One region of the Streptomyces sp. NPDC058683 genome, then DNA from elsewhere that is predicted to be linked to it. Evidence: riboswitches for the same ligand, from Rfam matches in the RefSeq annotation. Region 1 holds a riboswitch; the other holds the start of a gene.
What was found. A riboswitch is a leader RNA that binds a small molecule or an ion and turns the genes downstream of it on or off. The one in region 1 is predicted to bind glycine.

Region 1 (3,400 bases):
TGCCGATGGCACAGGCCCGCAGGCTGGCGCCGAACGCCGCGTATCTGGTGCCGCGCTTCGGGCTGTACCGGTCGATCAGCGAGCAGGTGATGGCGCTGCTGCACGAGCTGTCGCCGCTGGTGGAGCCGCTGAGCCTGGACGAGGCGTTCGTGGACCTGGAGGCGGGTGAGGTGGCGTGGGACGCGGGGTCGGCGCGTCTGGTGGGGGAGAAGCTGCGCGCGGACATACGGGCCGCCACGGGGCTTGCCGGGTCGGTGGGGCTCGCCGCCTCCAAGATGCTCGCGAAGATCGCCTCCGAGCAGGCCAAGCCGGACGGGCTGGTGCTGATCGAGCCGGGCACGGAGCGGGCGATGCTCGGGCCGATGCCGGTGCGGACCCTGCCGGGCGTGGGGCCGGCGACGGGGGACCATCTGCGGCGGGCCGGGATCACCACGGTCGACGAGATCGCCGAGGCGGGGGAGGACGAGCTGGTACGGCTGCTGGGCAAGGCCCACGGGCACGCGCTGTACGCGATGGCGCTGGCGCACGACGAACGGGCCGTGGTCGCCGAGCGGGAGGCCAAGTCGGTCTCCGTCGAGGACACCTACGACGTGGACATCCATGACCGGATGCGGGTGGGGATGGAGGTGCAGCGGCTGGCCGACCGGTGTGTGCGCAGGCTCCGGGGGGCCGGACTGTCGGGGCGGACCATCGTGCTGAAGGTTCGGCGGTACGACTTCTCGACGCTCACCCGGTCGGAGACGCTCAGAGGGCCGACCGACGACCCGGCGGTGGTGCGGGAGGCGGCCGCGCGGTTGCTGGACTCGGTGGACACGACGGGGGGTGTGCGGTTGCTGGGCGTGGGGGTGTCGGGGCTGGCCGACTACACCCAGGAGGATCTGTTCGCGCAGGCGGCGGGGGAGGCGGCGGAGATCCTGGCGGAGGAGGACGCGGCCGAGCCGGTCGCCGAGCCGGAGGCGGTCGTGGAGCGGAGATGGCCCGCGGGGCACGACGTCCGGCACGCCGAGTACGGGCACGGATGGGTGCAGGGCAGCGGTCTGGGGCGGGTGACGGTGCGGTTCGAGACGCCGGGGTCGGTGGAGCCGGGGCGGGTGCGGACGTTCCGGGTCGAGGATCCTGAGCTGGAGCCGGTGGATCCGTTGCCGCTGGTGCCGGCGATTCCGGTGGACGGGGTGGGTGCGTGACCGGAGTGGGACACGCACCGTCGGCCGTCAGGCGCCCGCGTCCTCCGTTCCCGCCAGTTTGCCGAAGTCGTGGTCCGGGTGGTCGGGGGGTGGGGCGGTCGTGTCCAGGCCGTAGTGGTGGTAGAGCTGGAGTTCCTGCTCCGGGGACAGGTGGCGGCCCACCCCGAAGTCGGGGGCGTCCTTGATCAGGGCGCGGTCGAAGGGGACCTGGAGGGTGCCCTCGACCAGCTCGCTCGGCTCCAGGGGCACGAAGGCGTCCCGGGAGAACAGGCCGGTGCGTATGGCCGCCCACTCCGGCACACCGGTCGCGTCGTCGAGGTAGACCTCGTCGATCGTGCCGATCTTCGTGCCTTTGCGGTCGAACGCCTTGCGGCCGATCAGGTTGCGCGGATCGATGTCGGTCTGCACGGGCCCTCCACTTGGTCGCAACTCATCCGTAAGCACTACAAAAGAGCACATTGAACGAGGCGGCCACTCGAAGGCCCGCGCGGAGCCCTCGCTGGTAGGCTGGCAAGCGGCTGCTGACCCCGTGCGGGAGAGTCCTCCGGACAGACCGGAGGCGCCGAAGGAGCAAATCCTCCCCGGAATCTCTCAGGCTCACGTACCGCACGGACGAGGTCACTCTGGAAAGCAGAGCGGGCGTCGACGACGTCCGCTCTCACCGACGGTGAAAGCCGGATCCCCTGGGCATCCGGCGAAGCTCTCAGGTTGAGATGACAGAGGGGGAGGCCGTCGGGGTGCCCGTGCCGGGGTACCCCTCGAAGGTCGCGTCAGACCAGGAGGCCTCCGCAATGACCGCCCAGCGTGTTCCGCTCACCGAGCTCGAACAGGGAATCCCCTTCGAGCAGCGCCATATCGGACCCGATCACGAGGCCCGGGCCAAGATGCTCGCCCAGGTCGGGTACGGCTCGCTCGACGAGCTGACCGCCGCCGCCGTGCCGGACGTCATCAAGAACGCCGACACCCTGGAGCTGCCGGGCGCGCGCACCGAGGCCGAGGTGCTGGCCGAGCTGCGGTCGCTGGCCGACCGGAACCAGGTGCTCGACTCGATGATCGGGCTGGGCTACTACGGCACCTTCACGCCGCCCGTCATCCTGCGCAACGTGATGGAGAACCCCGCCTGGTACACGGCCTACACGCCGTATCAGCCGGAGATCTCCCAGGGGCGGCTGGAAGCCCTGCTGAACTTCCAGACCATGGTCGCCGACCTCACCGGACTGCCCACCTCCGGCGCCTCGCTGCTGGACGAGGGCACGGCCGCCGCCGAGGCCATGGCCCTGTCGCTGCGCATGGGCAAGAACAAGAAGGGCGTCTTCGTCATCGACGCGGACGCCCTGCCGCAGACCGTCGCCGTGATCCGGACGCGGGCCGAACCGACCGGGGTCGAGGTCGTCGTCGCGGACCTGAGCGACGGGATCCCGGCGGACCTCGCCGCCCGTGAGATCAACGGTGTGCTCGTCCAGTACCCCGGCGCCTCCGGTGCCGTACGCGACATCAAGCCGCTCGTCGAGCAGGCGCACGAGCTGGGCGCGCTGGTCACCGTCGCCGCCGATCTGCTCGCGCTGACCCTGCTGACCTCGCCGGGCGAGCTGGGCGCCGACATCGCCGTCGGGACGACCCAGCGGTTCGGTGTGCCGATGGGCTTCGGCGGGCCGCACGCGGGCTACATGGCGGTAAAGGAGAAGTTCGCGCGCAGCCTGCCCGGCCGGCTCGTGGGCGTGTCCGTGGACGCCGACGGGCACAAGGCCTACCGGCTTGCGCTGCAGACCCGTGAACAGCACATCCGCCGTGAGAAGGCCACCAGCAATATCTGCACCGCGCAGGTGCTGCTCGCCGTGATGGCCGGCATGTACGCCGTCTACCACGGGCCCGAGGGGCTGCGGGCCATCGCTCAGCGGACCCACCGCTACGCCACGATCCTGGCCGCGGGGCTGAGGGCCGGCGGGGTCGAGCTCGTGCACGGCGCCTACTTCGACACCCTCACCGCGCGCGTGCCCGGCAAGGCCGCCGAGATCGTCGCCACCGCCCGGCAGAGCGGCGTCAACCTGCGGCTGGTGGACGCCGACCACGTCTCCATGGCCTGCGACGAGACCACCGCGCGGGCCCAGCTGGGTGCCGTGTGGACGGCGTTCGGGGTCGAGGGCGACGTCGAGACCCTGGACGAGGTCGCCGAGGACACGCTGCCCGAGGCACTGCTGCGCGGCGACGGCTACCTC
Region 2 (3,400 bases), on a different contig from region 1:
AACAGCTCCTTCACCCGGTCGATGGCGATCTGCTCGGTGACGTCGACGTGCTCGCAGCCGCCGTAGTAGCGGCGGCCCGGGTAGCCCTCGGCGTACTTGTTGGTGAGTACCGAGCCCTGCGCCTCCATGACCGCGACCGGAGCGAAGTTCTCCGAGGCGATCATCTCCAGGGTGGACTGCTGGCGCTCCAGCTCGGCGTCGACCGCGGCCGCGACCTCCGGGTCGAGCTCGTGCAGGGGCGTGTTCAGAACGGACATCTGTTTCTACGACTCCTCAGCCGGTGTCTGTGCGGCCCTCAGCCGGCGGTGAAGGCGGTGTACTCGTCGGCGGAGAGCAGCTCGGCCGGCTCGTCCGTGACGCGCACCTTGAACAGCCAGCCGCCCTCGAAGGGGGCCGAGTTCACCAGGGAGGGGTCGTCCACGACGTCCTCGTTGATCTCGGTGATCTCACCGGTGACCGGCGAGTACAGGTCGGAGACCGACTTGGTCGACTCCAGCTCGCCGCAGGACTCGCCCGCGGTCACGGTGTCGCCGACGGCCGGGAGCTGGACGAAGACGACGTCACCGAGCGCGTTGGCCGCGTGCTCCGTGATGCCGACCGTCGCCACGCCGTCCGCGGCGGCCGACAGCCACTCGTGCTCCTTGCTGTAACGCAGCTGCTGGGGGTTGCTCATGGCCTGAATTCTCCTGTACGCGGGGGAGTGCTGGTGAAAGAGGACTGCTGGAAACACGCGTGAGCAGCGGAAATGTGCGCAGGGTCACGCGCTGCCGCGCTCAGTGTCTCGCTGTGGATCTGCTTCGGGCGCCGCGGGACTACTTCTGGCGCTTGTAGAACGGCAGTGCCACGACCTCGTGCGGTTCGTGGTTGCCCCGGATGTCCACGCCCACGCCCGCCGTGCCCGGCGCCGAGTGCGCCGCGTCGACGTACGCCATGGCGATCGGCCTGCCCAGCGTGGGGGAGGGGGCACCGGAGGTGACCTCGCCGATCACCTCGCCGCCGGCCACCACCGGGTACCCGGCGCGCGGCACCCGGCGGCCCTCGGCGACCAGGCCGACCAGCACCCGCGGCGGCTTCGCCGCGGCACGGCCGGCGGCCTCCTGAAGAGCCTCGCGCCCCACGAAGTCGCCGTCCTTCTCGAACTTCACCACCCGGCCGAGCCCGGCGTCGAAGGGGGTCAGCGAGGTGGTCAGCTCATGCCCGTACAGCGGCATGCCCGCCTCCAGGCGCAGGGTGTCCCGGCAGGACAGCCCGCAGGGCACCAGGCCCACCGGGGAACCCGCCTCGGTGAGCGCCTGCCACACCTCCACCGCGTGCTCGGGCTTCACGAACAGCTCGAAGCCGTCCTCGCCGGTGTAGCCGGTGCGCGCGATCAGCGCCGGGACCCCGGCGACGGTGCCGGGCAGCCCGGCGTAGTACTTCAGGCCGTCCAGGTCGGCGTCGGTCAGCGACTTCAGGATCCCGGGCGACTCCGGTCCCTGGACGGCGATCAGCGCGTACGCGTCCCGGTCGTCCCGCACCTCGGCGTCGAACCCGGCGGCACGCTCCGTCAGCGCGTCGAGGACCACCTGGGCGTTGGAGGCGTTGGCCACCACCAGGTACTCGGTCTCGGCCAGCCGGTAGACGATCAGGTCGTCGAGGATGCCGCCGTCGGCCCGGCAGATCATGGTGTAGCGGGCGCGCCCGACGCCGACGGAGGCGATGTTGCCGACCAGGGCGTGGTTCAGCAGGGCGGCGGCCTGGGGGCCGGTCACGGCGATCTCGCCCATGTGGGAGAGGTCGAAGAGCCCGGCCCTGGTCCGCACGGCGACATGCTCGTCGCGCTCGGATCCGTAGCGCAGGGGCATGTCCCAGCCGGCGAAGTCGGTCATGGTGGCGCCGAGCGAGCGATGCAGGGCATCGAGCGCGGTACGGCGGAGTCCAGCGGAATCGGAACTGCTCATCGGTCGGTCGTCTCCCAAAGATCCCAGGGCATGACAGGCGAGGTCTGTCCTCCCCATCTGTCATCGGAACCTGAGAGGTTCGCCCTGACCACAGCGGTGGTCACGGCTTGCACCTTGGGTGGGGCCGCCGACACGGCGGCCCGCTTTTCAGATGTGCCTCGCCCGCGCGGTAACGGGGGCCTGAGAGATTCAAGGGAGGGACTTGCTCCTTCGGCGCCCCAGCGAAGGCTGCTGGGGACTCTCCCGCGCGGATTCGAACGGCCGGTATGCAGTTGGCGGGCACATCATTGCATGCCGGGCGGAGCTTTGTAACAGGCCTGTGGCCGGAAGCGGACGGAACCGCGAGACACCGTGCATTACCTTCTCTTTACAGTAAGTGGGGAGAACCTTTCCTGAACCCCCAGGGAGGACGATCACGGTGACAAGGACCACGGCATACGCGGCGACGACGGGCATCGCCCTGCCCGAGCAGTCGACGGCCCCGGCCCGCGAGCGGTGCGGGGGGCTCCCGGCGCCGGTCGTCCGCGATCTGCGCGACCGGGCCGGCCGCAGCCCGCACGGCCTGCTCTTCGGCCCCCGTGACCTGGTCGTGGTCACCGGGCTGCCCGGCAGCGGCAAGTCCACCCTGATGCACCGCACCGTCCAGGGCATACGGATCGACTCCCAGGACACCCGAGACCGCTGGGACGCCCGGCTGGCCCGCTTCCTGCCGTACGCCCTCTACCGCCCGCTGGTCCGCCTCGTGCACTACGCCGGGCTGCACCGCGCGCTGCGTACCGGCGAGGGCGTGGTGGTGCACGACTGCGGTACCCAGGCCTGGGTGCGCGACTGGCTGGCCCGCGAGGCCCGCCGCCGCGGTGGCACCCTGCACCTGCTGCTCCTGGACGTCGCGCCCGGCACGGCACTGGACGGCCAGCGCGAGCGCGGCCGGGGCGTTTCCCGGTACGCCTTCCTGCGCCACCGCCACGCCGCCGCCCGCCTGGTGCGCGCGGTGGAGCAGGGCGGGATGCCCGAGGGTGTGGGTTCGGCGGTGCTCCTCGACCGGGACTCGGCGGACGTGCTGTGCCGGATCGCCTTCCGGGAGGCGGAGAAGCTCGCCGGGTGAGGCATTCCGGAAAGCGGAGCGGCTCAGGGGGTGAGGCATTGTCACAGCCACCCGCTAGCCTTTTCAGCCTCAGCAGCAGTGGTTTCCAGCAGGCGGTAGGCAGATGGACTTCCCGGCGGACATTCCCGCGGACTTCCCGGCACAGGCGCACCCCCACCCGCACGGCGGTTGGCCCGGCAACGAGTTGGAGGAGGTGCTGTCGGCCTCCCTCGGCGTACCCGCGGCTGCGGGCCGGCTCATCGAGGTACTGGCCCGCAGTTTCCTGTGGATCCCGCTGCCGGAGGGCGGCGGTCCGCACAGCGGCCCGCTGGATCTGCCGACCACGGAGATCGAGGGCCAGGTGTACGTCCCGGTC

Region 2: linked by a shared signal. The riboswitch ahead of gcvT (glycine cleavage system aminomethyltransferase GcvT) and the one ahead of gcvP (aminomethyl-transferring glycine dehydrogenase) in region 1 are both predicted to bind glycine.

The regions. Positions count from the first base shown of each region.
Region 1 covers NZ_JBHXSK010000046.1:86,420-89,819, reverse strand. The annotation lists gene ACFWXC_RS39310 (DNA polymerase IV) at 1-1,184, shown strand, start outside; gene ACFWXC_RS39305 (PRC-barrel domain-containing protein) at 1,212-1,592, opposite strand; glycine riboswitch at 1,707-1,801, shown strand; gene gcvP (aminomethyl-transferring glycine dehydrogenase) at 1,976-3,400, shown strand, end outside.
Region 2 covers NZ_JBHXSK010000051.1:52,629-56,028, reverse strand. The annotation lists gene glyA (serine hydroxymethyltransferase) at 1-257, opposite strand, end outside; gene gcvH (glycine cleavage system protein GcvH) at 296-673, opposite strand; gene gcvT (glycine cleavage system aminomethyltransferase GcvT) at 813-1,940, opposite strand; glycine riboswitch at 2,098-2,196, opposite strand; gene ACFWXC_RS41100 (AAA family ATPase) at 2,359-3,045, shown strand; gene ACFWXC_RS41095 (enhanced serine sensitivity protein SseB) at 3,149-3,400, shown strand, end outside.